Regions from separate parts of the Paenibacillus aurantiacus genome, predicted to be linked through region 1. Evidence: riboswitches for the same ligand, from Rfam matches in the RefSeq annotation. Region 1 holds a riboswitch; each other region holds the start of a gene.
The links. A riboswitch is a leader RNA that binds a small molecule or an ion and turns the genes downstream of it on or off. The one in region 1 is predicted to bind cyclic di-GMP.
Positions count from the first base shown of each region.

Region 1 (9,997 bases):
AGCACCGCGCCGTGGTTCATCACGAGAAATTTGAGCAGGTCGTACTCCGTCGGAGACAGCTCCAGCACGCGATCCATGTACGTAATTTCGTTCTTCCGGTCATCGATCAAGAACGGGCCGTAGGCGACGGCGCTGAGCAGATCCGGGAACTGGTTGCGCAGGCGCGCTTGAATCCGGGCCAGCAGTTCGTCGAAGCTGAACGGTTTGACCATGTAATCGTCCGCCCCGAGCGTCAGACCCCGTACTTTATCGGTCACGTCATCCTTGGCCGTCAGCATGATGACGGCGATCTTGTCGCCGGAATCTTTGATCGCTTTACATACCTCGAAGCCGCTGCGCTCGGGCATCATCACGTCCAGAATCGCCACGTGCGGCTTGAAATCGCGTGCGGCTTGAAGCGCTTCTTCGCCGTCTTGCGCGGTATGGACGTCGTATCCCTCGCCAAGGAGACCGAGCTCGAGAAATTGGACAATATTCGGCTCGTCGTCGGCGATCAGTATACGAATGCGTTTGTCGGGATACATGAATCGATTCCTCCACTTCATCGCTTGTAGATCAGTTCGGTTCGTCCATTCTACGCGTTATCCGCGAACAGGTCTAGTGGGTTCAGCAAACGCTCAGCTCCGGCTCGAATACGGCTTCATTCGTCGATATTTCGCTATTGTTCTTCACCGCTTGACTTTTAATTAGGTAGAGAACTCCATGGATATGCGGATCGAAAACGATTGGATATTGATGGCAGCGTTGGGTCATCCTAACGTACGGTTATCCAATCTACAGCAAAGGTGAGAAAATCGATGAGCAGCGACAACAATCAGACGTTAACGACGCGCCAGGGACATCCGGTCAGCGACAACCAGAATGTTCGAACGGTCGGCAGCCGTGGCCCGACGACATTGGAGAATTATCCGTTTATCGAGAAAATTACCCACTTCGACCGCGAGCGTATTCCGGAGCGCGTCGTACATGCGCGCGGAGCAGGCGCTCACGGCGTATTCGAGGCGTATGGGAAGGTTGGCGACGAGCCGATCGCCAAATACACGCGCGCCAAGCTGTTCCAGGAAGCAGGCAAGCAGACGCCTTTGTTCGTGCGCTTCTCGACTGTCGTGCACGGAGGCCATTCTCCCGAGACGCTGCGCGACCCGCGCGGCTTCGCGGTGAAATTTTATACCGAGGACGGCAACTGGGATCTGGTCGGCAACAACCTGAAAATTTTCTTCATCCGCGATCCGCTGAAGTTCCCGGACATGGTTCATTCCTTCAAGCCGGACCCGGTTAACAATCTGAACGATCCCGAGCGGATGTTCGATTTCCTCTCCCTTACGCCGGAAGCGACGCACATGGTGACGTTCCTGTTCTCGCCGTGGGGCATTCCGGCCAACTATCGCCAGATGCAAGGCTCCGGGGTGAATACATACAAATGGGTGAACAGCGAAGGCGTCGGCGTGTTGGTTAAATACCATTGGGAGCCGCTGAAGCAGGGCATCAAGAACTTGCTGCAGAAGGATGCGGAGAAAATCCAAGCGACGCACACGGAGCATGCGACCCAGGACTTGTACGACGCGATCGAGCGCGGCGATTATCCGGAGTGGGAGCTGTGCGTCCAAATCATGAGCGACGACGAGCATCCGGAGCTGGACTTCGATCCGCTCGACCCGACGAAGCTGTGGCCGCCGGAGCAATTCCCATTCCTGAAAGTGGGCAAAATGACGCTGAACCGCAATCCGCAGAACTACTTCAACGAGGTGGAGCAGTCGGCGTTCGGCACGGGCGTTCTCGTCGACGGCTTGGATTTCTCCGACGACAAGATGCTCCAAGGCCGCACGCTCTCGTATTCGGACACGCAGCGCTACCGCGTCGGGGCGAACTACCTCCAGCTGCCGATCAACGCGCCGAAGACGCATGTGGCCACCAATCAGCGGGACGGGCAGATGGAATACAAGGTGGATCTGGCGCCGGGACAGAACCCGCACGTCAACTACGAACCCTCTTCCCTCGGCGGTCTGAAGGAAGCGCCGAAGGCCGGCAAGGACCACGAGCCGCATTACGACGCAAGTCTCGTTCGCCAGCGCATCGAGCGGACGAACGACTTCGGACAAGCCGGGGATACGTACCGGGCGTTCGAGGATTGGGAGCGAGATGAGCTGATCGAGAATCTCGTCGGCGCGCTCAAGGTGTGCAAGCCGGATATCCGGGAGCGGATGATCGGCTACTTTACGCAGGCGGATGCCGATTACGGCCGCCGCGTCGCGGAAGGACTCAAGCACGCGGACGCGCAAGGCGGCAGCGGATCGGCGGACGAAGCGCAAGCGTCGCAATACGCAAAGGACAATGCGCGAGGCACGGATGGGTATTAAATTTTTGGATAGGGTTAACAAGTTCAGTCTATAGCGCATCTCTCTAGACAGGTACGATTCCGCGCAGGAATTGTGCCTGTTTTCGCGTATTCACGGGCGCCAGACGAAGAAGTTTTGAATGTGTCTGAATTGTGACGTCTTCATGAACCCTTCACAATGCCTTCATCAACTCTTCATGAAGCTTCAGGTACGCGGTGGTATTCTGAGTAGCATAGAGAGAAACAACGGCGATAGGTGCCGCTTGGAGGGAAACGACTATGGATGCAATGACATTTGTATTATTCGGCGCCACTGGCGATTTGGCAAAACGCAAAATTTTCCCCGCGATTTATAATTTATATGTGGACCGGAAGCTGCCGGAATCCTTTCAACTTATCGGTCTTGGACGGCGTAAGCTGACCGAAGCCGAATTCCGTGAGCAAGTCGCGCAATCGCTGCGCGCGTTCTCCAGAAGACCTGTCACGGACGAAGCGGCCGTGCGCGATTTCTTGGAACGGATCGGCTATAGCGAGCTGAACGTGAACGAATTGTCCGATTACGCGAAGCTTGCGGGACGTATCGAGGAACGCGAGCAGCGGTTCACGCTGCCCGAGAATCGGGTATTCTACATGTCCGTCGCGCCAGAACTGTTCGGCTCGATTGTGGCGAATTTGCAGGAGAGCGGCTTAAGCCGCGTGTCCGGATGGAAGCGCCTCGTCATCGAGAAGCCGTTCGGTCATGATCTCGAATCCGCCCGGGCGCTGAATGCAAGCTTGGCGCAGGCATTCGAGGAGAAGGAGATCTTCCGTATCGACCATTACCTCGGCAAGCCGATGGTGCAGAACCTGGAGGTGTTCGAGTACTCCAATCCGGTGCTTCAAGCGCTGTGGCGCAACCGTTACGTGGCGAACGTGCAGATCACGGCGGCGGAGACGGTCGGCGTGGAAAGCCGTGCGGGTTATTACGACCATTCCGGCGCGGTTCGCGATATGTTCCAGAATCATATGCTTCAGATGCTGATGATGCTGGCGATGCAGCTGCCCAAGCACAGCACCGCCGAGGAAGTCGGCTTCAAGAAACGCAAGGTGATGGAAGCGCTGCGTACGTTGAACCGGGAAGACGTCGCGGCTAATGTCGTACGCGGTCAATATACGGCCGGTCACATCGGAGGCAAGCCGGTCGCCGGTTATGCCGAGGAGCCTGGCGTGAACCCGGGCTCGACCACCGATACGTACATCGCGGCACGGCTGTGGATCGACGACTACTTCTGGAGCGAGGTGCCATTCTATATACGCACCGGCAAGCGGATGGCCGCCAAGTCGACCCGCATCGTCATCGAGTTCAAGGATCCGTCGGACAAATTCTCGCGAACGAACGAGACGACGGCGCCGAACCTGCTGACGATCGACATTGGGCCGGAAGCGGGCATGACGTTCCGGCTGAATATGAAGAACCCGCTCAAGAATGGCAAGATCGAGCCGGTACAAATTCAATTCGATGCGGACGAGAAGAATGTTCCGGAAGCTTACGAAACGCTAATTGCCGATATGATGCGCGGCGATTCCACGTTCTTTGCCCATTGGGACGAAGTGGAGCTCGCTTGGCAATGGGTGCAGCCGATCCTAAACGCGTTCGAAGGCGGCGAGCTTCCGCTGCATACGTATTCGGCAGGTTCGAACGGCCCGGAGGCAGCCGACAGGCTCTTGGAGCAGGACGGCTTCCATTGGTGGCATGACGAGCCGCAGGAAGAGGCGCCGGCGGAACGCAAACTGGCTGAGCCGGCAGGCGTTCAGGCATAACGTCACGCCAAGTCTAGAATATTCAGCACCAAGCATGCAAGCCCCGTTCGAGCAAGACATCGGACGGGGATTTGTTTTACCTTAATATTATCATCGTTGGTGGATACTTGGGTTTATTTTGGCGTTATTGTCAACCTTTCTATTTATTTCAATTAAAATAATTGATAGGTCTTGGAGGAATCCGCCTAAGGAACGTCGAACATGTAGGCAACAACTAAAAACGGACATGGATGCGATGATCAATCTTCTTTACCTGGGCACTTGGGAGATTGGGAGCGAGTAGTGCAACCGACCAGTGGCGACTGCGTCGGTTTTTTTTGTTACGCTATTTACGGGGAGCAAGTACAATGAACCTAGGCATGGTTGAAACGGAGGGCGGGCAATGAGCGGCTTGCGGATGTCGATGGAAGTCGTTGACCCGGAAATCTTAACATTGCTGGCCCGGCTGGAACAACACGATACCGGAACTTACGCGCATTCGATGCGGGTAGCGGAATATTGCGACTGGTTCGCAAGCCATTTGAACATGCGGCGGATGGATCGGCAACGGTTCGTTCATTCCGCGCTGCTGCACGATATCGGCAAGCTTCGGATTCCGAGTGAAGTTCTGAACAAGAATACCAAACTGACGGACGAGGAATGGCGCGAAATTCGCAATCATCCGGTGTACGGCATGGAATATGTCAGCGGGCTCGCGGATCGGAACATCGTGCTGCCCGACGTGATCATGCTGCATCATGAGAATACCGACGGCACCGGTTATCCGTTCAATTCCCGCACGTCGGAACTGTCGGCGCAAGTCCGCATCATTCGGGTGATCGACAGTTTCGATGCGATGACGAGCAACCGGAATTACCAGCTCGTCAAGAATGTCGACGAAGCGCTGGCCGAATTGATTCGCTGCGAAGGGACGCTGTACGATCCCGAGATCGTCCGATTGTTCTGCGCCCATATTCAGGACGCCAGCAAGTCTTCATAACGCAAGAAGCCCCTTCGACAAGCCGATCGCCGCCGGCTGTTCGAAGGGGCTTCTTGCTATTGCGGACTACAGCGAAGCGAGCTGCACCAGCTTGACGCCATGCGCGGGAACCGTGTAAGCGATCGACTCTTCCGCCACGCCTTCGTCCTGACGCGCCCACAGATTGCGGACTCGACGCGGGCCGTCTATGCCAAGCTGCGCGAAGCTGGTGGAGACGAGAGCGGGTTCGTCTGTGGCATTGAACAACGCGGCGTACGCATTCCCTTGCGCGTCGGTCGCGCTCCAGACGACCCGGTCCTGATCGCGCGACACTTGATTGGCGCCGCGGCCGTGCCGGTGCACGTACAGCACTTCTTCATTCGTCAGCAAGCCCAGCGTCCACTCGTCGTTGTCGCGCATCTCGCCGCCCATCATGAGCGGCGAGCGGAAGATCGCCCACAGCGACATCATGGTCAGCTGCTCGTCCTTCGTGAACCGCGTCCAACGGTCGGCGCCGCCTCCGTCGACGGAGCGGATGCCGAGATGGCCGAGCGGCAGCATGTCGCAATCCGGCCAGCAGCCTTCCTTGACGTATGGAGCCCATTGCTCGCAGCGCTCGAACATGTTGTACAACAGGGGCCAGATGTCCCAGAAGTCGTCCGTCATCCGCCACATGTTGGCGTTCTCCGCGAAGTGGTCCGCATATTCGAGCGGCGCCGGACCGGGCGAGAGGCTCAGCACCATCTCCCGTCCGCAGCGGTCGATCGCCCGTCGGATCATTGCAATTTCTTCAGCATGAATGCCGTACAGGCGCGAAGCGGCGATATCGTCGACCTTGACGAAATCGACTTCCCACTCCGCATACAAGCGGAATAGAGAGTCGTAGTACGCTTGGGCGCCGGCTTTGGACGGATCCAGCCCATACATGTCGGTATTCCAAGGACAGATGGAGTTCGGGTGTGCGATATCCCGGGCGCCTTCATCCGAACCGAGAATCGGCGTATTGGCGTGGACCGCTTGCCGCGGTATGCCGCGCATAATATGGATGCCGAACTTCAGTCCTAGACCATGGACGTAGTCGGCGAGGGGCTTGAACCCTTTGCCGCCGGCGGAGGAAGGGAACCGGTTCACGGCGGGAATTAATCTCGAGTAGGCGTCCGTCTCGAGCGGCACGAACGGCCTGTAAGCGGATGAGACCGCGCCGGGCTCGGACCATTGGATGTCGACGACGACGTATTCCCAGCCGTAGGGCTTCAAGTAGCGGGCCATGTAATCGGCGTTGGCGCGAATCTCTTCCTCCCGTACGGCGGCGCCGTAACAGTCCCAGCTGTTCCATCCCATTGGAGGGGTTGCGGCGATACGATGATGGTTCATGATAGCGGACAGCTCCTTCATATCGATAATGTTGCGCTTATGTGGTAAGCGTAATCGATTGCCAGCCATCCATCTATCCTAATGATTTGCGATATTATGTAAAATATTGCTCAATCGAACGTCAGCTGCCTCGCGGCAAGCACGTCGCGTCCAAGCCGATATTCACCAGGCGTGCAGCCGACCCATTGACGGAAGACTTTGCTGAAATAACTGCCTGAAGCGAAGCCGCATTCCCCCGCTATTCGCTCGAGCACCCAGTCGGTGCTTTGCAGCAGTTCGGCCGCGCGCTGAATGCGAAGCCTTGTGAGATAGTCAAGCGGCGTATCGCCGGTTTCGCGCGAGAATAGCCGGATAAAGTGGTATTTCGACACGCCTGCCGCTTCGGCCACCTGCGCGATGCTGATCGGAGCATTGAAGCTCGCCTGCATATAGGCGATGGCTTGCTGCACGGGAGCAGGCCATGCGTGCCGCGCTCTCGTGCGCTCATGCCGGGCCAATTCCATGAGCAGCCGGTAGACGAGCGAAGACGCGGCGAAGACATCGGTAATCCGTCCGGCGGCGGCGTCCGCGAACGCTGCGCTGAGCACGCGCATGGCCGGACTATCCTTTTCAAAGCGAATAACCGGTCCGAATTGCGTGACAACGCTCGACCATAACGCCTCCGCATGCTTCTGCCGGAACAAAATAAAATAAAACGTCCATTCTTCGCTATCCTTGGGCAGCGCATATCGGTGATCGCCTGGAATATCAACGAGAAACGCCTCGCCCGGACCGATCTTGCGCGTCTGTCCGTCGATGATCAGCTCTCCCCAGCCCGAGACGGTATACTGCAGCAAATACAGCGGGCCGTCAACGCGCTTGCGGCCATCCCATTCGTAATCTGCGGTGACGCGATCGCACCCGAGCGCGTAGAGACCGAGCAGCGGCAGCTGCTCTTTCTCCGCGAATCGAAAACCGTAGGTGCCAAATTCGAGCGTACCCATCCCGCAACTCCTTTCAACTGCTGACTGGCCGTGTCTTTCATGGTTCGAAAAGCCGATCTTCGCCTAAGCGTACAACATCCCCATGCCAAGGTTCAATGCGGGCGTCGGAAGCAAGCATGCTTTCATCTGATTTTTGACGGAAAATAACCGGTTAATCGGCTTCCCGCATCGGCGGTTTGGCGCTATGCTGACAAGATGGATAGGCAGGTGGCCAAGGAGGAAGGGATATGCATGGGCAAAAAGAGGCTCGATTTTGATTTTGGCATCGGCGAACCGGCGTCCGGTTACATTAAAGTTGATGCTCGCGCGATCTACACGCCAGAAGCGGGCTGGGGTTTCAGGCGAACGGACGGCGTCAACGCACGCGATCGGGGCGAAGGCGGGGAGTTATGCCGCGATTTCTGCATTCCTTACGAGGCGGAATTTCGGGCTGATATGGAGAACGGCACGTACGTCGTCACGTGCCTGATGGGCGATGCCCTGCACGAGACATCAACTACGGTGAAGGTCGGCCAAGGACGGATGCTGTTTCGGCAAGTACGCACGGCGGCAGGTGAATTCGTTCGCGTCTCCGCAGCGGTCAAGGTGGAGGACGGCGGCCTGATGCTTGCGTTCTCCGGCGCCGCTCCGCGCATTAACGCCTTGACGATCGCTTTGTCGGAGGAAGTCTTCACGATCTATCTCGCTGGCGATTCGACGGTAGCGGATCAACCGCCCGAGGGGTATCCGTACGCGGGATGGGGACAGATGCTGCCGATGTTCTTCAAGGCGGATGCGGCCATTGCCAACCACGCCGTATCGGGGCGCAGTTCCCGCAGCTTCATCCTTGAGGGGAGGCTTGACGCGCTGCTGATGGGAGCGCGAGCGAATGATCTGCTGCTCATTCAATTCGGCCATAACGATCAGAAATTCGACGAGCAAAGACGGACCGAACCGTTCTCAAGCTATAAGGATCATTTGCGAATCTATATCGAGCGTGCGAGAGAACGGGGAGTGACGCCGGTATTGCTCACTTCGGTGCATCGTCGCTATTTCGCGGAGGACGGCACGTTATCCGATACCCATGGCGATTATCTTGTCGCGGTGAAGGAGCTTGCGGAAGAGGAGGACGTTCCGCTGATCGATCTGGCTTCCAAAAGCAGGCGTCTGTTCGAGGAGCTAGGCAGCGAAGCCGCCAAGTCGCTGTTCATGTGGGGGGCACCCGGCGAATTTATCCATTTCCCCAGCGGCGTTGAAGATAATACCCACTTTCAGGCGGCAGGGGCGATGCGGATTGCGGGTTTGGTCGCAGAAGGTTTGCGCGAACTCCGCATTCCGCAGCTGCTCGTCGCATTTCGGTAAGCCCGCCATATTTTTGGGATGCCAAGCGAAGGTGCGAGCGCTTATAATTATAGGATGACAAGCTCTTAATCGTTCATCCTACTTCGCTTGTCGCCAAGGAGTGACGGGCTCTATGAATCTTCCCCTGGAAGAGCTTCAGATGCCTCGGCCCCAGCCTCGTCCGCGCCTGTACCGGCTTATCGGACGTTGGCTGCTTGGCCGGGTTCTTCATACTTTTCAATATGATTCGTTATTCTGGAGACGGGCGCTATTCGGGTTATGGATCGTCTATGCAATCGCGCTGATCGTGACGGCACTCGGTATGACGACCGGTCTTGGCGTTATGGCGGATATGCTGATCGCGCTGTTTATTGGCTTGCTCGCGATGGCGCTGGCTTCGGCATTGTCCGCTTTCGTACTGACACTTGTTTATTTGCCAGTACCCCGGCTGTTCGTTTCAGGGCTGCTCTATACGGGCGCCGCGGTCTCTTTTATTCTTTACCATGCGGATATGGGTTTATTCGTGTCGCTCATTTGCGGCGGAATCGCGGCCGCGACGGGGATGGCTGCCGGACTTGTATTCGCCCTGCTTGCGAACGCTTCGATCGGCTGGAGGGTGAAAGCGTCTGCGCTTGGCTCGATTGTCGCGCTTGCGGCGGCGCTTGCGCTATGGCAGCAAGATGGCTTTCGATTAGATCCGGCCGGGAATGCCGAGCAGGCAGATTCGGCTGCCGATTCCGCCACGGCTGACGATGCGGACGGCGCCCTCGCCGCGGATTCTCCCACGCCGCTTGCGTTAGACAATCCGGCTTTGCCTGGGGATTACCGGGTGAAGACGTTCACTTATGGCAGCGGGACGGACCGTAATCGCGAGGAATACCAGGCGGGAGCCGACCTTATCTCCGAGACGGTAGATGCGTCCGCATATATTAAGAACTGGCCGGACGTCCGCGAGTGGTTCTGGGGATTTGACGAGAAGTCGCTGCCGGTGAACGGCCGGGTGTGGATGCCGGAAGGCGACGGGCGGTTCCCGCTCGTGCTGATCGTGCACGGCAATCATCTGGCTGAGCAGTTCTCCGACGGCGGATACGCCTACTTAGGCGAGCTGCTGGCCAGCAGGGGCTTCATTACGATATCGGTTGACGAGAACTTCCTGAATTACTCGGTTTGGGGCGGTATTCCTAGTCAGGATTTCAAAGTTCGGGCGTGGATGCTGCTCAAGCATAT
Region 1 is NZ_JBHMDO010000024.1:227,488-237,484, reverse strand. It holds gene ACFFSY_RS15550 (response regulator transcription factor) at 1-524, opposite strand, end outside; gene ACFFSY_RS15545 (catalase) at 798-2,357, shown strand; gene zwf (glucose-6-phosphate dehydrogenase) at 2,615-4,135, shown strand; cyclic di-GMP riboswitch class II at 4,356-4,438, shown strand; gene ACFFSY_RS15535 (HD-GYP domain-containing protein) at 4,518-5,114, shown strand; gene ACFFSY_RS15530 (glycoside hydrolase family 27 protein) at 5,181-6,467, opposite strand; gene ACFFSY_RS15525 (helix-turn-helix domain-containing protein) at 6,578-7,450, opposite strand; gene ACFFSY_RS15520 (rhamnogalacturonan acetylesterase) at 7,682-8,791, shown strand; gene ACFFSY_RS15515 (alpha/beta hydrolase) at 8,904-9,997, shown strand, end outside.

Region 2 (9,997 bases), on a different contig from region 1:
ATGTGCCTTCTTGATACTCGGAGCCATTGACTGCGTAGTATGTTGCTGCCACGCCGCTTTGCGCATCGCTAGCTGCCAGTTTCACCGCCGCCGCTTGCACCCATGCCGTTGGCGCGGTTGCCGTCGTCACAGGAGCCGTGCGGTCAACGCTGACTTTGATCGTCTGCGCCTCTTCTTTGTTGCCTGCCGCGTCTACTGAGTAGAAGCTGATTGTGCTGACGCCTTCGTTCTCGACCGTGAACGATGTGCCTTCTTGATACTCGGAGCCATTGACTGCGTAGTATGTTGCTGCCACGCCGCTTTGCGCATCGCTAGCTGCCAGTTCCACCGCCGCCGCTTGCACCCATGCCGTTGGCGCGGTTGCCGTCGTCACAGGGGCCGTACGGTCAACGCTGACTTTGATCGTCTGCACGTCTTCTTTGTTGCCTGCCGCGTCTACCGAGTAGAAGCTGATTGTGCTGACGCCTTCGTTCTCGACTGTGAACGATGTGCCTTCTTGGTACTCGGAGCCATTGACTGCGTAGTATGTTGCTGCCACGCCGCTTTGCGCATCGCTAGCTGCCAGTTTCACCGCCGCCGCTTGCACCCATGCCGTTGGCGCGGTTGCTATCGTCGCTGGCGCCGTGCGGTCGATCTTAATTTGAATCGTTTTTGCCGTTTCCTTATTCCCAGCACGATCCACGGAGTAAAAGGAGATTTCGGTAATACCCTCTTGGTCTACTGTGAGCGAATTTCCCGCCGTGTAGACTCCCCCATTAACGGCATAGTACGTGGCTGCGACGCCGGTTTCGTTGTCGGTCGCAGACAAGCTGACGTTCTGGTCGCCGTTCGTCCAAGTCGTTAAAGCCGCAGCCGTCGTCACCGGCGCTTCCGTATCGACGATGAGTTTCGCCAATACAATATTGGAAGGCGCTGACTGACCGAACGAATTACTAACCGATGTTACATAATACTCATGGTTCTTATACGTCAGATCCGTCAACGTATAGGAAAGGTTGTTTACCTTCTCGGCCACCAGAACCGATTGACCATCAATAAGCTCATAAACATTATAGCCGTTGGCATACGTCACGAAGTTCCAGGTAATACGGGCGCTTGTCGTGCTCAGCAGCTTCAAGGTTGCGACCGGAGGCTGCATGACCGGGAACACGATGTTTTCGCTAATGCGGTTCGACGCCACGGACTCCCCGAATCGCGTATGGTACGCTGTCACTTCATATTGATGCGTGGCTTCGGTCAGGTTGTAAATCTTGTAGCTGAGCGCAGTTCCTTTATAAAGGAGTTGGCGCTTGCCGTCCGTTACATCGTATACGCGATATTCGCTAACCCAAGTTACGGCTGGCCAGGACAGCGTGATGTTATTCGCATCGAATACCGTCCCTTTAACTACTGGAGGAACTACAGTCGGCCATACTAAATTTACGTTAAGCGTTTTGCCCGCGGGCGATTCGCCGAAACGGCTGCTATAAGCATATACCGCAAACTCGTAGTTTCCTTCCGGCAAGTTCTCGAGGGTGGCGCTCGTGCTTGTTACCGTGCTCTTCAGCACCTTCTGACCGTCCACGACCTGATAGACGCGATAGGCCGTTGCATAAGTCGCCGCGCCCCATTTAAGGGTCATGTCGTTGCCATTGGCGATGGTAGACGTCAAGGTCGCCGGTGGTTGCATGGTCGGCCATACAAGCGGGAACTCAAGCTTTGCGCCTTCCGGCGAGTCGCCAAAGCGATCGCTGTAGGAGCGCAGCACATACTTATAATCGCCCTCTGGCTGATTTAATAAGGTTACTGTCGTGCCGCTCTGGGTCTTCACCAGCACTTCTTCGCCATTGACGACCTGATACAGTTTATAAGCCGTTGCATAATTGACGTAATTCCACTTCAACGTCACATCGTTGCCGCTGCTCACCGTTTGCGTAAATCCGGTAGGCGTCTCCATAATCGGGAACTCTACGTTCAACGTCAGCTTGCTGCCCTCAGGGGATTCCCCGAACCTGTAGCTTACGGCATGAACAATATACGCATGCGGACCGCTCGATACGTTACTTAACGTTGAGCTATACGTGGTGACGGAACTCTTGGCGACCTTTGCACCGTCGATTAACTCGTAAACCTTGTAATAATCGCCGTAAGCGGCAGCCGTCCAGGTTAATCGAACATCGTTGCCGTTCAGAATTTTATAAGCTGGATTACCCGGCGCAGTCATATCCGGATACGTCAATTGGAACGAAACGTCTGCCCCTTCAGGGGATTCGCCAAGCAGCGAGGAAACCGAATGGATCTCGTAGGCCAGACTGCCTTCCGGCTGATTGTAGTACGTAACGCTAGTTCCGCCTACATTGCTTTTCAGCGTTTTTTGGCCATCGACGATTTGGTAGACTCTATAACTTGTCGCATACTCCGCCGCAGTCCACTTCAACGTTACGTCATTGCCGTTAGCGACGGTATAGACCGGGTTCGTCGGTGCTTCCATGACCTGCCCGTTCAGCGTCAGATTGACGGTCGAACCCTCCACCGAATCGCCGAAGCGGTCGGACACCGAGTGGATCATATACGTATACGATCCCGGGGCCATGCCTGTGTAAGTAACGTTCAGCTTGGATGCCGTGGTTCTCAGTACCTTCTGGCCATTGACGACTTGATATACTTTATAGCTGGTCGCATAAGGGACGGCATCCCAGCTTAACGTAAAGCTTGTCGCGTTCGTAATCGTCTGCACCGCATTGGCAGGCGCTTGCATCACCGGCCATGTGAGCGTGAAAGACACCGTGCCCGCCTCAGCCGATGTTCCAAAACGAGAGGAGGCGGCATACACCTCGTAGGTGTAATCCCCTTTCGGCAAGTACGAATAGGTGACCGATTTGGTCGCTACCGTGCTTTTCAAGGTTTTCTGGCCGTTGGCTACCAGATAAACCTTGTAACTATCCGCATACTCCGAAGCGTCCCAGCTAAGAGTCGCGTCATTCCCGTTTACGATTGCGTATTTCACGTTGCCTGGCGCCTTCAGGATGACGGGATCGATCGTGAATGTCACCGAGCTTCCCTCAGCCGATTCGCCAAAACGCGAGCTGTAAGCATGTACAACGTATTCATAGTTCCCGGCCGGCTGCAAGGTGTAGGTTGCGCTTGTGCTGGACACCGTGCTTTTCAACACTTTCTGGCCATCGACCACCTGATAAACCTTATAGCCGTCTGCGTTGGCGCTGGCTGTCCACGTCAAAATAACATCATTCATGTTCAACAGTTTGTAAGCAAGACCGCTTGGAGGCGCCAGTGCCACCGCTCCAATCGTAAGCGAGGCTTGGCTGCCTTGTGCCGATTCCCCGAAGCGATCGCTGTAGGCGCGCACTTCATAGAGGTAATCCCCGGCCGGTTGGTTCGTATAGGCAACGGAAGTGCCTGTCACCGTGCTCTTCAGCACGGCTTGTCCATCCACGATTTGATAAATCTTGTAGTTGGTTGCATTCGCTGATGCTGTCCAAGTAAGAAGAACATCATTAACGTTTTGCAGCTTTGCCGCAAAATTAGTCGGCGCCGTCATGGTTACAGAACCGATGGTTGCTGTAATCTGGCTGCCTTCGGCCGATTCGCCAAAGCGATCGCTATAAGCATGGACTTCGTACACATATTGGCCGGCCGCCTGATTTGCAAAAACAGCCGATGTGCCGGTAACGGTGGTTTTCAACGCTTTCCCGCCGTCGTTAATTTGATAAATGCGATAGCTGCTTGCGTAGCTGGACGCCGCCCACTTCAGCGTGAGGTCGTTCACATTCGTAACCGTGAAGCTCGGGCTGCCAGGGGCTGCCATAACGGGATACACAACCGTGACCTCTGCCGGTGCCGAGAGCGGCGATTCGCCGAACAACGGATTCGCGGCGCTAACGGCATAACGGTATGTGCCCTCTGCAACGTTAATTACCGAGAATGTGCGCGAGGTTTGGGTTTTGACTAGCGCCGTTTGGCCATCCTCTTGAATTTGAAATAGATTGTAGCTCTGCGCATTGGCGGAAGCTGTCCAGTTCAGGACAAGGTCGCTGCCATTCTGAACGGAGGCGGTAAGCGCCGGGGCGGTCATCTCCGGATAGACGACATCCGCCGTTACAGGAGCGCTCGGTCCGGATTCGCCCTCCGCGCTAAGCGTGGAGATTGCGTAGGTATAGGACCCCTCGCTCACACTCTTCATCGTATAAGAGTTGGTCGCCGTCGTGCCGCGAACAAGGAGTTGGCCTTCCGTAATCTCATAAATTTGATAACCGGTTGCCCCAAATACGGTGTTCCACGTTAACTTAATATCAGCCCCCGTAACCTGGTAGCTGACATTGCTCGGCGGCAAAATACTGCTGTTGGCGGTCTCTGCCGCAAATACGTTTACGGCTGGTAGCATCAGTTGAATGACAAGTAAAAATGAGACCAACAATGAGAGTTTTCGTGCACCGTGTCGCTCGCTCATCTTATTCCTTCCTTTCTTCGATCCGGAAAATGGGCAAAAAAAATAAACCTCTGCCAAGGTTCATAGGAGTTTAGTCTATGATGCCTTGTGGTAACCGGCTGCCTGCCGCACACGCGTGCGGTTAAGGCCCATGGCTTTGCGTCTCATGATTTCTCATGATTTGCCCTTTTCACTTGGTTAGTTAGTTGTGAGTCTTTGAATCTATAATACGTTGTCGAATGGCGGAATGGAAATAGGACTAAAGTCACGGAGAATAAAATTCCATTACATATGGCTTATTTTGAATGCGGCGATCTTGTAGGAGGTATTGTTCGTTGCATGCGACTAAGCTACGAAAACCGCTGCCTGGGATAGGACGTAAAGAAGCCTCCCCCATCCTCTCGAGAGGCGAGGGAAGCGAATATCCCGTATTGGCGGCAAAAGGGGGTTTACCCGTCAACTGAGCGAAGCTGCCGCACTTGTCCTAAAGCACGATCGGCAAGAACCCATCCGCGATATACTGCGCGAACGGAAGATGTCCGCCGTTCTTCTCGCTTCCCGCGAGCGCGACGCCCGCCTCCTGCATGCCGTCCTCCACGCCGAAAAATCCGGAGCAAGCTTGGCAGCCGCCTTTAATGATGCCGAGCCGCATCACCTGCTTGTAGAGCGCATGGAAAGGATGATCGGCTTTGCTGAACTCCTGCGGCCACTGCGTGCCCATGCCGTCGAATAGAATGTCGACCTCGAAACCCGCCTCGTGCAGCTCTTGGCCATACAGCAGGCCGTGAACGGCTTTCCCGACATCCTGCTGGTTCGCTTGAATAATAAGGACGTATTTGTACGCTGACATGGTCATTCCTCCTCGTTATCGTGAACTACCGGCTGTGCTTTGATCACTCCGAGCCAAACCTTGCCATTACCCGGCTTCCGTACCAAGCACCACCTCCTTGAAGACCTCTTCCCCGTTATAACGTCGGATTCACTGGCGAATAAGAGACGAACTCCCGCCGGATGCCGAGTCCCCGTTCGATGTGATGCGCTTCATCCAGCTCGAAGCGGACCAATCGCTCGGCGCCGGGGAACGACGCCGTCTGCTCCTCGTCCCAAATGATGCGGGAGCGGCCGGTCAGCTGGAGGACATGGCCGTTGTCGAAGTCGATGAATAGGAGCCCTGCGCGCGGGTGGCTGTGAATATTGCCAAGCGTATTGAACATGGCGTTGCCAAAATAATCGGGGAATACGATCGTCCTCTCGTCCTCGACGCGGATGAAGCCCGGCGGGCCGCCGCGGTGCGAAGCATCCGTCTTCCCGGCGGCGCTCCGGCTCCCGATGAAGAAGGTGTCGGCCTCGGCGATCCACTGCCGCTGACTATCGCTCAGCTGGGAAGCGCGCGTCCTTCTCACAGGCAAACTGTCCGCTTCGGGGAAAGATGGGGCGGATCGCTGCTGAATATATTTCGGGCAGTTGCCGTATACCAGCTCCGCCGCCACGGCGAGCGTACCATCCGGCGCAAGCGTGCCGATCCCGTTAAGCCGCAGCCGCAACCGCTTGCTCAAATCGATCGCCAGCAATCCGATCTCCGGATTCGCCGCCAAGCCGGCGGCAAGCAGCGGATCCTGCTCCGGGTCCCACTTCACCGTCAAACGCTTGTCGTCCTGTACCGCGATGAATCCCGGCCGGCCGGTCAAGCAGGAGACCCATACCCGCCCGTCGATGCCGGCGACGGCCGCGATCAGCATCGTTTGCCGGCTCAGGAAAGCGGCCGCGCCCGGCACGATCGAATCCCGGATGCTTCGCCCGTTCTGCTGCGCGACAACTTCGGCGCCGGCCATTCGCTGAACCGCCAATTCGCCGTCATGATAAGGATTGGCCATGCCTCCATCTCCTTTTAATGCTCAAATGGATTTATTGGGTATTATAAGCGCAATTTTTTAATGTGTAAATATATATTTTGATAGTTAAAAAAGACCGATTGCTTCCGGGGGCAATGAAAAAGCGAGCTTCAGAAAGCTCCTGCTTTCTAAAACTCGCTCTTGGATTGGTTTTGCGCGCGCCGACGCTCCAGGAAAGCCGTCACCTTCATGCGGTTGCCGCATGTTTTGGGGCTGCACCAGCGTCTCGTGCCGTTCTTGCTGTTGTCGTAGAAGTGAAGCACGCATTCCGGATTTTCGCATTTTCGGAGGAGATGCGGCTCGTTGCGGCTCAGGAACCGGGCCGCCGATTCGGCGACGGGCGCCAGCAGATCAAGCGGCTCGCGGATCAGGCGGCGGCGGTCTTCCCGGAAGATGCCGCCGTCTACGTAAAGCCGGGTCGCGAACGCCTGATGGGCGATAAGGCCGTTAATCGCCGACAGATTCGCAGCGTCCACCGGCTCGCCTTCCATCACGCTTCGGATTATGGACAGCAGATGGCGGCGAAGCTCGATTGCCGCGCCGTGCGCGCGTTCCTTCGCCGCCTCTCCCCACGTCATCCATGCGGCCGTCCCCTCCTCCGTGAGGAGACCGGCTTTGTCCAACCATTCCAGCAGCGCGTCAAAATCGGTCAGCAGATCAAGCGGCTGACCGCCTGCCATCATAAACGTATTCGTAAAGTCCAGCATCGGCTCGTTGCCGATAAACAGAAAGGTCGGGGGTATGATTTTCGGCATGGCCGATTCAACTCCTTTCGGGCCGGGCACGCGCCCTACGTCGCAGGCTAACGCGAATTTTACGCCGTTCGGCCCATGCATCCGTGTCTTTATATCGTTATACTAGCATATTTTCGGCATAGATACCGCCTCTGCCGCACCGTGTACCGCTCCGCTATCCCCTTCCATGCACGCAAAAAAGCTATGACTAGTCCGGCTAGTCATAGCTTCTTGTTTTCTGCCTTACAGCACGCGGCGCGCTGTCGAATAACGCTTCGTGTAGTCGCTCAGCTTGGCGATCACGACGCCGTTCACTTTGCTGCCGATCGTATTATGAATGAATTGGCCGTTGCCAATATAGATGCCCACGTGGCTAACCGTCGATGTTTTGCCGTTGTTGAAGAAAATCAGGTCGCCCTTGCGCAGGTTGCTCTTCGAAACGTACGTGCCTTGCTTCTTCTGGCTCGCCGTGCCCCACTTCAAGCTAACGCCGTACTTGCCGAAGACGTATTTCGTAAAGGACGAGCAGTCGAAAATAAGCTGGCTCGGGTTGTTCGTGCCATATACGTAATGCACTTTGCCTTGCAGCGATTTGGCCGTCGCGATAATGCTGTCCGCCTTCGTCGCTTGCGTCGTAGCCGTCGCCGCATGGGCTTGTCCCACGAAAGCATCGCCTACCAGCCCATTGGCAGACAGAAGGGCAAAGCAACAAGTCGTCGCGAGGATCGTTTTCTTCATCCAGTTGTTTGTCGTCATGTTGTATTACCTCCTGGTGTGTGTTTGGCTGTCCGAGGAGTATAATAGCACGCTCAATTCCGGATGGGGGGATTCTTAAGGCTTTCTAATAAGACAAAAGCTGCATAAAAACCCAGCGACGCGGCTGGTTCGTCATGCTTGCAAGCAGCGCGGCGACTGCGCCAAGACGCGTCAAACCCGCGGTAGTCGGGCGATCCGCCGCTATTGATTTTTCGGTTTTAACTTATCGGGCTTTACCATAAGTGTACCCAATGCCGCGGACATCATCCAAGAATGTTGGCGGCGGACATGGGTTGACCTTACGGTTATACCCAAGTGTATAATTTCACCATAACGGGCGAAAGGGTGGTTCTCAGGTGAACAAGGAACGACTGGAGATGCGCATGCGGGATATTTCCGAATCTCGCTTCGAGGAGGTGAAGGCGGAATCGCTGCAGCTGGACAATGTCAGTCTCGCGCACAGCCGCTTCCATAACGCGAATATGAGCGGCATACGTCTCGACGACGTAAATCTGTCGGGAACGATGGTCACGAACGCCAATATGACGACCTTCCGCATCCAAGACGCCAATCTGAGCCACGCGACGATCGAACATGTGCATCTGTTCGGAACCCAATTCCGGCGCGCGGTGCTTCCGCAAGCGGGCGACAGCAACTACAGGGCCGACGGCGCGTACGAGCCTGTCTCGTTCGAGGATTGCGAGCTGGCGGGCGCGCAGTTCAGCGGCTGCAATCTGTCCGGCGTGGACATCCGGGACTGCCAGATCGGCGGGCTTCGGATCAACGGCATTCCCGTGGAGGAGCTGCTTCAGGCGGCTGCCGACGAACGGTTCCGGAGGAAGGTCGAGGTCGTGCCGCCGGATGCAAGTTGGCCCGAGCGGTATCGGGAGGAGTCGGCGAAGCTCCAGCGGGCGCTGGAGGCGGAGATCGTAGCCATGCACCACATCGGGAGCACGTCCATTCCCGGCATGCACGCCAAGCCGATTATCGATGTGCTCGTCGAGGTACGGGATATTGAGGCTGTCGATGCGTACAACGATAACATGCGGCGGCTCGGCTATCAGCCCAAAGGCGAGAACGGCATCCCGCTGCGTCGGTACTTCAACAAAGGCGGCGCGCAGCGCACGCACCACGTGCACGTCTTCCAAGCCGGCAGCGAGCACGTCACGCGGCACTTGGCGTTCCGCGACTACCTGACGGCTCACCCGGAGGAAGCAAAGCGTTACGCGGAGTTGAAGATCGAGCTGGCTCGGCAATACCCTTCCGATATGAACGCCTATATTGAAGGCAAGGATGCGCTCGCGAAGGAGCTAGTGGTCAAGGCGCTGGACTGGTATGCGGGCGATGGCGTGCAACGGGTGGACCGCTAGTAAAAGTGCAGTCGGCGTGCGGCCAATGTCTTCTATGGAATGGCCTCGCTGTACATACGGAACTAAGAAAGACGCGCGACACAGCCCCCGCTCTCATATATTGACGACGAAAGCAGCCCTACCCGGGAGGCGCCATGCCACCCAGACGGACTGCTTTTTGCTCTGCGAACGCTATTCTTTCAGGAAACCCGGATGCGCGAAGCTCGGATTCGGGTACTTGTAGAACCCCTCGCCGGTCGAACGCCCCAGCTTGCCCTTGTCTATGTATTCCGTCTTGAGCAGGTTGGCCACTTGCTCGTATTCCGGCTTGCCCGTCGCCTGCGCCTTGGCGAGGCCGATGTTGTACGCCGTGGTGATGCCGACCACGTCCAGAATCGCGAACGGACCGAGCGGCGCGCCGGTGCCGACCATCCATGTTTTGTCGATCGTCTCAACGTCGGCGATCTCCTTCACGAGCAGCTGCTGGGCCGCCTCGAGCAGCGGGACGAGCAGCGAGTTCAGAATATAGCCCGGCTGTTCCTTCTGCAGCGGCAGCGCTACCATCCCGATCGCTCTCGCGAAGGCGATGACGTCGTCGAATACCGCGCTGTCCGTGCCCGGATGGCGCATGACCTCCGCCGTGTTGTTCTTCCAGATCTCGTTGGCAAAATGCAGCGCCAAGAATCGCTCGGGACGCCCCGTCGCCTCCGCGAACTGGCTCGGCAGCAATGTCGAGGAGTTCGTGGCGAAAATCGTTTTCTCCGGCGCGACTTGGCCCAGCTTCGTATAAAACTCGGTCTTGATCGGCACGACTTCCGGTACCGCCTCAATGACGAGATC
Region 2 is NZ_JBHMDO010000022.1:87,374-97,370, reverse strand. It holds gene ACFFSY_RS12160 (OmpL47-type beta-barrel domain-containing protein) at 1-4,447, opposite strand, end outside; cyclic di-GMP riboswitch class I at 4,534-4,622, opposite strand; gene ACFFSY_RS12155 (hypothetical protein) at 4,911-5,276, opposite strand; gene ACFFSY_RS12150 (pyridoxamine 5'-phosphate oxidase family protein) at 5,392-6,300, opposite strand; gene ACFFSY_RS12145 (CGNR zinc finger domain-containing protein) at 6,447-7,073, opposite strand; gene ACFFSY_RS12140 (C40 family peptidase) at 7,296-7,808, opposite strand; gene ACFFSY_RS12135 (GrpB family protein) at 8,165-9,178, shown strand; gene ACFFSY_RS12130 (3-hydroxyacyl-CoA dehydrogenase) at 9,350-9,997, opposite strand, start outside.
Region 2: linked by a shared signal. The riboswitch ahead of ACFFSY_RS12160 (OmpL47-type beta-barrel domain-containing protein) and the one ahead of ACFFSY_RS15535 (HD-GYP domain-containing protein) in region 1 are both predicted to bind cyclic di-GMP.

Region 3 (9,997 bases), on a different contig from region 1:
TCAACAAGGTGCTGAAAACGGTAGAAAACGCGGTCGTGACGGATCCGGTACCGGCTGGTCTCACGCTGGCCGATGCTGCAGGCGTCGAGGTGTACAAGCTGGCAAGCCAGTTGGATGGCACCGTTACGGAAGGCGCGAAGGTCGCCGCGGACGAATATACGGCGCTGGTCGAAGACGGCGTGCTGAAAGTCAGCTTCAAGAACGCCATCGATTCGGCCTATCGCGTAAAATTCACGACGCCGATTGCAGACGGAGCCAAAGCGTCCTTCGTGAACACGGCATCGTTCGCAGGCGACAACGAGGAGAGCAAGAGCGCTTCTGCGACCGTAACTCCATCCTACGGGCCATCACTCGGCAAACAATCGACGGCGTACAGCGCCGCAGATCAAAAGCTGAGCTGGGCAGTCCAATTTAACTATCGCGGATTGACGCTCCCCGCAGGCGCGGAATTAATCGATACGATTAAGAAGACGCAATCGTATGACGCAACCTCGGTCGCCGTGTACCCGGTAACGTTCGACTTAACCGGGAAGCCGACCAAGGGTACCGCGCTCGATCCATCCGCATATACGGTCGTGATCGATAATGCGGGCGCAACGAACAATTCGCTCAAGCTCACGTTCAAAAATAACATTTCGTCTGCTTATCGGATCGAATATGACACGTTCGCCAACGAACGCGTCGAAGCGAAAGACAAGATCACCAACGAAGTGACATGGGGGACGGAGAAGGCGGGCGCCAGCCGCGATATCGGCCAAGTCATCCTGTCCAAGTCGATCGCGGCGGTAGATTATCAGAACCAAACCCTGGACTGGAAAATCGTCGTCAACGGCGATAGCGCCACAATGACGAATGCCAAGCTGACGGATTGGTTTACGCAGGGCGGCATGAAAATCGTTCCGGGTTCCCTCTCGGTGAAAAGTCAAAGCGGGTTGGCGGATGCAGCTGTAAATGAGGCGACCATCGATCCGGCGTCCAAGGACGCGCGCCTGGAAGTGACGTTCAAACCCGTTATTAATGAACCTTATATTATCACTTATACCACGGAGTACAGCCAGGACTGGCTCGCATACGATTGGCGATTGGCGAGCAGTAACACAGCGTTCCCGAACAAGGCTGCCCTGACATGGGACGAGAAAGCTACCGCGGGCGAGCTGTCGGTCACGACGACTTTCACGCCGAACAACGCGACAAAAGGCAACGGTTATAAGTTCGGCTCCTACAATCCGGTCGATAAAACGATCGCTTGGACGATCGGCCTCAATTATAACCGCAAAACGTTGAACGAGGCGGTTTTGGAGGATACGCTCGAAGAGGGGCAGAAGCTGATTCCAGCATCTTTGGAGCTGCATGAGATGGTCGTACCGCTTAACGGCGAGCAGGTTAAGGGCAACCCGGTACCGGCCGAAGATTACGCGGTTGACTATGATGAGACTTCCGGGAAGCTGAAGCTAAGTTTTAAGAAAGTCATTGCGGAAGGTTATATCGTTACGTTCAGGACAAGCGCGGACGGGCTTGTTCTTGATAGCTCGATTACCAATACCGCTCAACTGAAGAATGGCGGGACGTTGGAGTCCAAGAATTGGACGGCGACGGTCACCATTCCCCATGGCGGCGAATATGTCAGCAAGAACGGCGCACAGGACGGATGGGATCTGAATTGGACGGTAGCAATCAACCGCGGTCAGTCGACGGTACAGCAAGCGACCGTGAAGGATAGCGCAAGCGCCGGCCAGATTTACGTGCCGGATTCGTTCCATGTCTACGAGACGATAATCGGCGCCAACGGCAGCGTCTCGAAGGCAAGCGGGGAGTTAACGAAAGGAACGGATTATTCGATTGTCATTACGCCGAAGGCGGATGGCGGCGAGACCTTCGAGTTGAAGTTCCTCAAGGAAATTAAAACCGCCTACATACTGGCGTACACAACGACGATGATTACGGCCGAGCATGGCGACAAAGTATCTAACGACGTGGAATTTACGGGCGAGAACATCAAAGTCGGCGTGACCGATACGACGAAGGAAATCATCATCGGTCTTTCCAGCGGTTCGGGCACTGGCAGCGGCGACCGCGGCTCGCTGACCGTATTGAAGCAGGATGAGGAGACGCAGGCCAAGTTGAGCGGTGCCGCTTTCGCCCTTTACCGGGTATCCGGCAGCGCCAAGACATTCGTGAAGTCGCTCTCGACGGATGCGGACGGCAAGGCTGTATTCCGCAATCTGCTCTCCGGCAGCTACATCTTGATCGAGACCGCCGCGCCTACGGGTTATGTGCTTGACGCAAAAGAGCATCCCGTCGCCTTAAGTGCGAAGGCCGCGCTCGAGGTCGTCATTACGAACAAGAAGACTCCTGTAACTCCGCCGGATCCGATTGAAGGTTCACTAACGATCGCGAAGAAGGACGCAGCGGATAACGCGATCGTGCTGAGCGGCGCCGTGTTCGAGCTGTACAGCGTAGCGGGTAATGTCCGCACGCCGGTGGCGACCCAAACCACAGGCGCCGACGGGTTTGCGAAGTTCGAGAAGCTCCCCATAGGCGGTTACGTCGCGGTGGAGAAGACGGCGCCAGCGGGCTATGAGCTGGACGGCAAGGACCATCCGGTCACGATTGCCGGCGCGGCCAACGTCGATTTGACCGTGACGAATAAGAAAATTACGGTCATCCCGCCTGTTGTCATCGAAGGCTCGCTGACGATCGCGAAGAAGGACGCGGCGGATAACGCGATCGTGCTGAGCGGCGCCGTGTTCGAGCTGTACAGCGTATCGGGTAATGTCCGCACGCGGGTGGCAACCCAAACCACAGGCGCCGATGGGAAAGCGAAGTTCGAGAAGCTTCCGCTAGGCAGCTACGTCGCAGTGGAGAAAACGGCGCCGGCGGGCTATGAGCTGGACGGCAAGGACCATCCGGTAACCATCGTCGGCACGACAAATGTAGATTTGACGGTGACCAATAAGAAACTCCCAACGCCAGGTCCAGGACCTGTCGATCCGGGGCCAACGGATCCCGGATCAACGAGCCCGGGACCTACGAACCCGGGGACAACGGATCCCGGAACAACGAACCCAGGACCTACGAATCCGGGGACAGTGGACCCCGGAACAACAGATCCAGGCACGACGGATCCAGGCACAGTAAACCCTGGCACCAAGCCGACGCCCAAACCGATCAAGCCTCCTGTCGTGAGCGAGACGACGAAGCAGGACGAGATGATCGAGGGACAAGTCGAAGTACCGCTCGGCGGTACGGCTGTCGTGTCGAAGCAGCCGGACCATGGTACGGTCAAGGTCAATCCGGATGGCACCTGGGTCTATAAGCCGGATGCCGGCTTCGTGGGGAAAGACCGGATCTCCATTATCGTCAAGGATCCGGACGGAAATACGGAAGAGATTTTCATCGACATTACCGTGGATCCGATCCCGCTAGGCAATGATGAGCCGAATAGCGCGGCCAAACCTGTCGCGACTTTGCCGAAGACGGGCGAGGGCAGCCACTTGCCGATTCAGCTAGCGGGCTTGGCGCTCATCGTAGTCGGATTCGCTTTATTCCGCGTACGCGTATTCCGCGGCCGGAATTAGGGAAGAACAGGCACGCATTCATGACAAAGAGCCGCAGATTCCAAATCTGCGGCTCTTTGTCATGAGAAGCGAACGTCCGGAACCTCTGTGGACTTAAGGCAGCTAAGGAGACGCCTCTTCCATTGTACGCTTCAAAATGTCGATTTCCGTCGCCAGCGACGAGACGACCCGCTCTTCGATGCCATCGAGCATGGTAGCCGTGTCCATTTTGCGCTCGATCCCTTCAGCCAGCATTTTATTCCAAATGGCGGCTGCTTTCGTATCGAGCGGCGTCGGGACGAGCTCGGACATTCGGGCCACGAGCTCCTCGTGCAGCGCGTATACCGGCTGGTTGCCCATGTACGGATTGACGGAGGCGAGCTCCTTCGGATTGCCGCGCGCGGGCAGATAGGCCGGGACCGAGCCCGCCATGCCGTTCTTGCTGGATTCCGTGACGTAGAACTCGATGAACTTCCAGGCGAGCTCCTTATTCTTGCCTTCGGACGGCAAAATGAAGTTGGCGCTGTTCTGCCAGCCGTAGAGGCCGAACGGAAGCCGCGTCTCCCGCCATAGACCGGCGGATTCCGGCGCCCAAGCTTGGATTTGATCGCCGCCCCAGGTGCCCATATACATCATCGCGATGTTGCCCTTGCGTACGGCTTCCTCGCCGCTGGACGTCCAGACGTCGAGGTGCGCAGCCAAGTTGAGGTCGTTGATGACCTTGGCGATATCAATCGCTTCCTTGAACATGTCGTTGTTGCGCTGGAAGCGGAGCTCGTCGTCGAAGAAGCTTTGCGTGCGTTCGTAGTTCATGACGATTTCCGGATCCCATTGGGTCAAGTAGATGCCGTCCTTCTTCAGCGTCTTGGCCATGTTCAGCCAGTTGTCCGGCTCGGCCATGTATTCGCCGAGCGCCTCCGGTTCGGAAGGAAAGTCGTATTTGTCCATAATATCCTTGCGGTAATAAGTTACGATGGGCGAGCTGGAGAGCGGGAATCCGACGAGCCGCTTCCTATCCAACGACATATTGCTTCTCCATAACGCTTGGCTGAAATCCTTCTCATATACGCCGGCGTTATACGGCGGATCGAGCAGGTTCTCAAGGCCTTTAATCGAGGAGAAGGAGCCGAACTGTGTGCTGTCCACAAGCATGATATCCGGAACAGTGCCATCAGCCAGCGCCTGCAGGAACTCGTTCTCGTACGAAGCGTACAGGAAGTCCTTCACCGTCACCTTCACATTCGGATACAGCTTCTGAAATTGCGGAATCAGCTTGTCGAAGCCTTTGTAGTAGACCCACAGCGTAAGCTCTGCGCTTATGTTCGGGTCGATGGCTTCCGTTTCTTGCGTGGTCGCGGCCGCGGCCTCGTCCTCCACGCCGAGCTGCTTCGTTCCGGCGCCAGGAGCGAAGCACCCGGTCAGCATGGCCGCGAGCATCGCTGCGATAAGCGTTATGCCGAAGCGATGTATATTGCGTTTTTTCACGATATTTCCTCCCGATTTTCCTCAGCGTTCATTTGCAAAAAGGCTGCGAATTCATCGGCCGGTAGCGGCCGGCTGATCCAATAGCCCTGCGCTTCTTCGCACTGGAGCTTCTCAATGTACCGGTAGTCCTCCGGGGTCTCGATGCCTTCGACGACAACATGCAGCTGCAGGCTGCGCAGCAGCTCGGCAATGGCGCCGACGATGCGCGATTTCTTCGGATCGTGCACGATCCCTTTCATGAATGTCCGATCAAGCTTGACCTCGTCGACAGGCAGGCGCTGCAGCTGGCTCAAGGAGGAATAGCCGGTGCCGAAATCGTCGATCGAGACGCGAAGGCCGAGCGCGCGAAGCGCCTCGAGCTGCGCGACGACTTTGTCGTGATTGCGAATGAAGATGCCCTCCGTAATCTCGAGCGTCAACAGCCGGAGATCCATCCCCGTCTCGTCGGCGATCGCTCGAATGAGCTGCGGCAGTTCGCCCTGCTCGAAATGGCGGCCGGAAATGTTGACGGCGACCGGCAGCTGCGGCATGCCCTGCCGTGCCCACTGCTGATTCTGCCGGCAGGCTTCCCGGATAACCCAGGCGTCGATCTCGGCGATCATGCCGGAGGTCTCCGCTAGCGGGATGAAACGGTCCGGCGGGATGAGGCCCAGATTCGGATGGTACCAGCGGATAAGCGCTTCTACGCCGCTGATGCGGCCGGTGGCCACCTCGATCTTCGGCTGGTAGTGCAGCTTAAACTCGCCGGCGCGGATCGCGCCACGCAGTCCGTTCTCCAGCTGCATTCTCTCCGCGAGGGATTGGTTCATCTCGTCGTCGAAAAACCGGTAGCAGCTTGTCCCCTGCTCCTTCGCCTGGTACATCGCCATGTCGGCGTGCTTGAGCAGGGAATCGTGATCGCGGCTGTCACGCGGGTAGACGCTGATGCCCAGGCTCACGGAGACGTACAGCTCGGTTCCAGCCAGCGGGATGGCGTCGTTGAATGTGCGGCAGATCGCATCTGCGGTCTCATGCAGCAGCGCCTCGTCCTCATAGACGAGCACGAAGACGAACTCGTCGCCTCCAAGGCGGAAAATGCGGCATTGCTCGGATTCGAAGCGGGAGAAGCGCTCCGCGACACGCTGCAGCAGCTCGTCGCCCGTGGCGTGGCCCATCGTGTCGTTGATCTGCTTGAACCGGTTCAAGTCTGCGAACATGACCGCTACCGAAGGGCCGGCTTGATGCTCCTCCAGCATGCGCAGCAGGTGGTCCGAGAAGTGAATCCGGTTCGGTAAGCCGGTCAGGCCGTCGTAGTACGCCAGATGCTGAAGCTTCTCTTCGGAGACCAACAGCTTGGCGGTCTGTTCCTTGAGCTTGCTGTTGGCATCCGAGGATTCCTGGAACAGCTTGAACAAGTCTCGCGACATATGCTGGAAGTTCTGAATGAGCGAGTTGAACTCGATAATGCCGCTGGACGGCCATTCGAGCGTCTCCATCCGTTTGAGCCGATCAGGCAAGTTCGCGGTGCTCGCCGCAAGCTCCGTAATCGTGCCGGTCAGCATGCGCCCGAACAGCAGCACAAGTACCGTGACACCGAGCGCGCATAGCATCAGGTTCAGGAAATGGTAGAAGTATTCCTCGTAGATCGTGTCGAGGAACGGGCCGAGCGGCGTATCGATATAGATCGTTATGGAGGCCTGAGGGACTTCCTGAATGTACAGGTAACCGGCATCCTGCCACGTTTGGCGGATATGGGCGTTGGCCGGCAGGGTTAAGTAGAACCGGTCGGTGAATTGCTTCTGGATATCGGCCTGAAGCCGGGTGAACTTCAGCCCGTACGGAGAACCCTGACTATCGGCGATAATCCGGTTCTGTTTGTCGGTGACGGTGATGATTGACGTGCCTTCGCTCGTGTATTTGTCGATCATGTTCTGCAGGTAACCGATTTGGATGTCGGAGCCGAGTTTCATCGAACGGTAATCCTCGGCGGTCCAGCGGCCAAGCTCTTCCTTGATGCTGCTGGCGGTTCCTTCCGACTGGTGCAGCGTATTGCGTTCCAAGGTGTCGGTAATGTTCGTGCTGCCGATGGACAAATACATGAGATAGGGAACGAAGATCATGAAAAGCGTGAAGTGGGCCAGCGCTTGCTTCAAGTGAATGGGCTGTCTTGTCTTCGGGGTGATTCGGAGCCAGAACGGCAAATATTTGACCACGATTCCGGCGAGCGTGGCGTTGATCAGGCTGTTCGTCGCTCCGACGAGCAGCGCTAGAATAATTTCGGACGTTTGATGATCGGTCACGTGCAGCACGAACGCCGCCGGAAGGGCAATCGCCGCCCAGAAGCAGGCGTCCCAGAAGAAGAGCGGCTTGGTGCTGTTGCGGCTAAGGAGCCCGACGGCCAGCAGCTCGGCAAGGTGGACGAACACGAAGGCGGATTTGCCGAACAGGATCATGCAGACGCCATCGACCACTAGCGCGCCAAGCGCCACATACCGGAGCCGCAGGAGGCCGATGGAGGCGAATAGCACCACGCCGCCGAAGGAGAGCGAGATGCCGTAGACGAGGGAAAGCGGCCGGCTCTCGAGGATGACGGCCAGCAGGATGACAGCGATGAAGATGGCCCATTTGCGAGCGTTGAGATGGCGAAGAAGAACTTGTCCCTCCACGATGGCTCCTCCTGCACGGTGAAATAATGAACGTGAACCCCATACATGCTTGTAAAAAAAATCAGGGGAATGCCTTGGGCATCCCCCTGATTCGAAAGGTTTCAAGAGATCGTTGCAGCCCGGCGATCATACTTGAATTTCAGATCCGTGGCTTTGCGTCCTATGCTTTCGCATAGTTTGCCCAATATGCAATTCATGAATGACTAGATTGCTAGGTTCTAAGTACTAGGACTGGTAAGCTTAATTGTAGAGGAATTGCAAAGCCAACTCAATGGTAATTGTTGATCGAAGTTATATTTTCTGTGGAACCTTCCTTTTTTCCTGCTAACCTAAAAAAAAGTTTGTGCGAATCTTCTTCACAGCTGCGAAAACAGGGTTGAAGGCGCCTCGAAGGGGTCGTAGAATTGGGGGTGTATTTGGATTAAGGTGGAATTATAGGGGGGTGTTCGGATGAAGATCGAGTTTCTGGGTACGGGCGGCGCGGTGACGATCCCCAGACCGATGTGCCGCTGCCATGTGTGCGTGGAGGCAAGGAAACGGGGCGTGCCGTACAGCCGATCGGGGCCGGGCGTCTATGTGCATGGGCCGAATCTGCTCATTGATACGTCGGAGGATATTTATATGCAGCTGAACCGATCGGGCGTGGAGCGGATCGACGCGGTCACCTACTCGCATTGGCACCCCGACCACGTGATGGGGCGGCGCGTGCTGGAGAGCATGAGCGGCGACTTTCGAAGATGGCCGCCTGACGTCAAGCCATGCGATGTTATCTTGCCGGAGCAGGTCGCGGCGGATTTCGAGGAGCGACTGGCTGGCGCGGAGCATCTCCGTTATTTCGAGAGCCAAGGCTTCATACGGCAGCGGACGCTGACAGACGGCGAGTCCTACTCGTCGAACGGTGCGGTGATCACGCCGATCCGTCTGGCGGAAGATTACGTGTACGCGTTCTCGATCGCCGAATCGGACAAGCGCGCCTTGATCGCGATGGATGAAATGTTCGGATGGGTACCGGACCCGGATCTGGCGGGCGTAGATCTCGCGGTGCTGCCGGCGGGCATCTTCGAGCACCATCCGATTACGGGAGAACGGCAGATCCATGAAGCCCACCCGGTACTGAAGATGGAGGCAACGTTCGCGCAGACGCTTGCGATTATCGAGCGGTTGAATCCCCGCCTGACGCTGCTGACGCATATCGAGGAGATGGACGGGCTCGGTTACGACGACTTGCAGCAGGTAGAGGCGTTGCTTGCGGAGAGCGGCCGGAACATCAAGTTCGCCTATGATACGCTCGTCGTCGAGGTGTGAAGCGAGGGATGGCGGCCAGATGAAGGCTGTCGCCACGTTTCAAGAGGAGGGGGACGCATGCTGCTGCTCCAAGGCGTAACGGGTTTCGGCGAGCGGGAAGAGGGAAGCAGTGCGCATACGAATGCGGGAGCGCGGTTTAAGGCTTTTTGTTATGATGCTGCCAGATTGTTAGGCTCGGAGGTGGTGTTGATCGAGCAGCCCAAGCTGCTTAAACGAAATTATCACCGTGCTTTCCTTAGGCACTCCAAGGGGAGTTTCGACCTCCTGCTGCACGAGGTTTATCCGTGGGTGGCCTGCGCTTCTTCCGTCGCTTGGTCAGCAATCGAATTCGTGGATCTGCCGCTCGTCATCGGGGCGATGCCGGCGCTAGACGATGCGTATGAATTGTTGACTGTGCGCGAGTTGAACGAGGCGTTGTTGATTGACGAGCGAACTCGCTCCGTATTGAATGACAATCGGCTTCACAAGGCGGATTTGGAACAGATTTTGTATTGGAAGCCGAGGACGGTCGGGGAAGTCGTGTTTAACTGTTGGGATTGAATACAAGAGTAGTTAATAAGGACGAACCGCTCTCGAATGAGAGTGGTTTTTTAATGGGAATCGTTGTAAAATAACTTCTACAAATGAAACTTAGTTTCAAATGATGAAACTGTAAGGGGCGGATCAAATGGCTTATCATTTCGACGGCATTGATCATGTGCAGTTAGCGGCGCCGGAAGGCTGCGAGGAAGAGGCGCGGCGTTTCTTCGGCGGGCTGCTCGGCTGGCCGGAAATTCAGAAGCCGGTGCCGCTGCGCGCCCGAGGCGGAGCATGGTTCCAATGCGGCGCGCATCAAGTGCACATCGGCGTTCAGAAGGATTTCGTCCCGGCGGCCAAGGCGCACCCTGCCTTTCATGTGCGGGGACTGGACCAGCTCAAAGTCAGACTGCTGGAGCGGGGAACGGCCGTCATCGACGACGATGCGCGGACGGAGGAAGGGGTCGCGAGATTCTACGTCCTAGATCC
Region 3 is NZ_JBHMDO010000009.1:12,263-22,259, forward strand. It holds gene ACFFSY_RS04340 (collagen binding domain-containing protein) at 1-3,578, shown strand, start outside; gene ACFFSY_RS04345 (ABC transporter substrate-binding protein) at 3,681-5,042, opposite strand; gene ACFFSY_RS04350 (EAL domain-containing protein) at 5,039-7,687, opposite strand; cyclic di-GMP riboswitch class I at 7,798-7,879, opposite strand; gene ACFFSY_RS04355 (MBL fold metallo-hydrolase) at 8,138-8,992, shown strand; gene ACFFSY_RS04360 (hypothetical protein) at 9,050-9,532, shown strand; gene ACFFSY_RS04365 (VOC family protein) at 9,660-9,997, shown strand, end outside.
Region 3: linked by a shared signal. The riboswitch ahead of ACFFSY_RS04350 (EAL domain-containing protein) and the one ahead of ACFFSY_RS15535 (HD-GYP domain-containing protein) in region 1 are both predicted to bind cyclic di-GMP.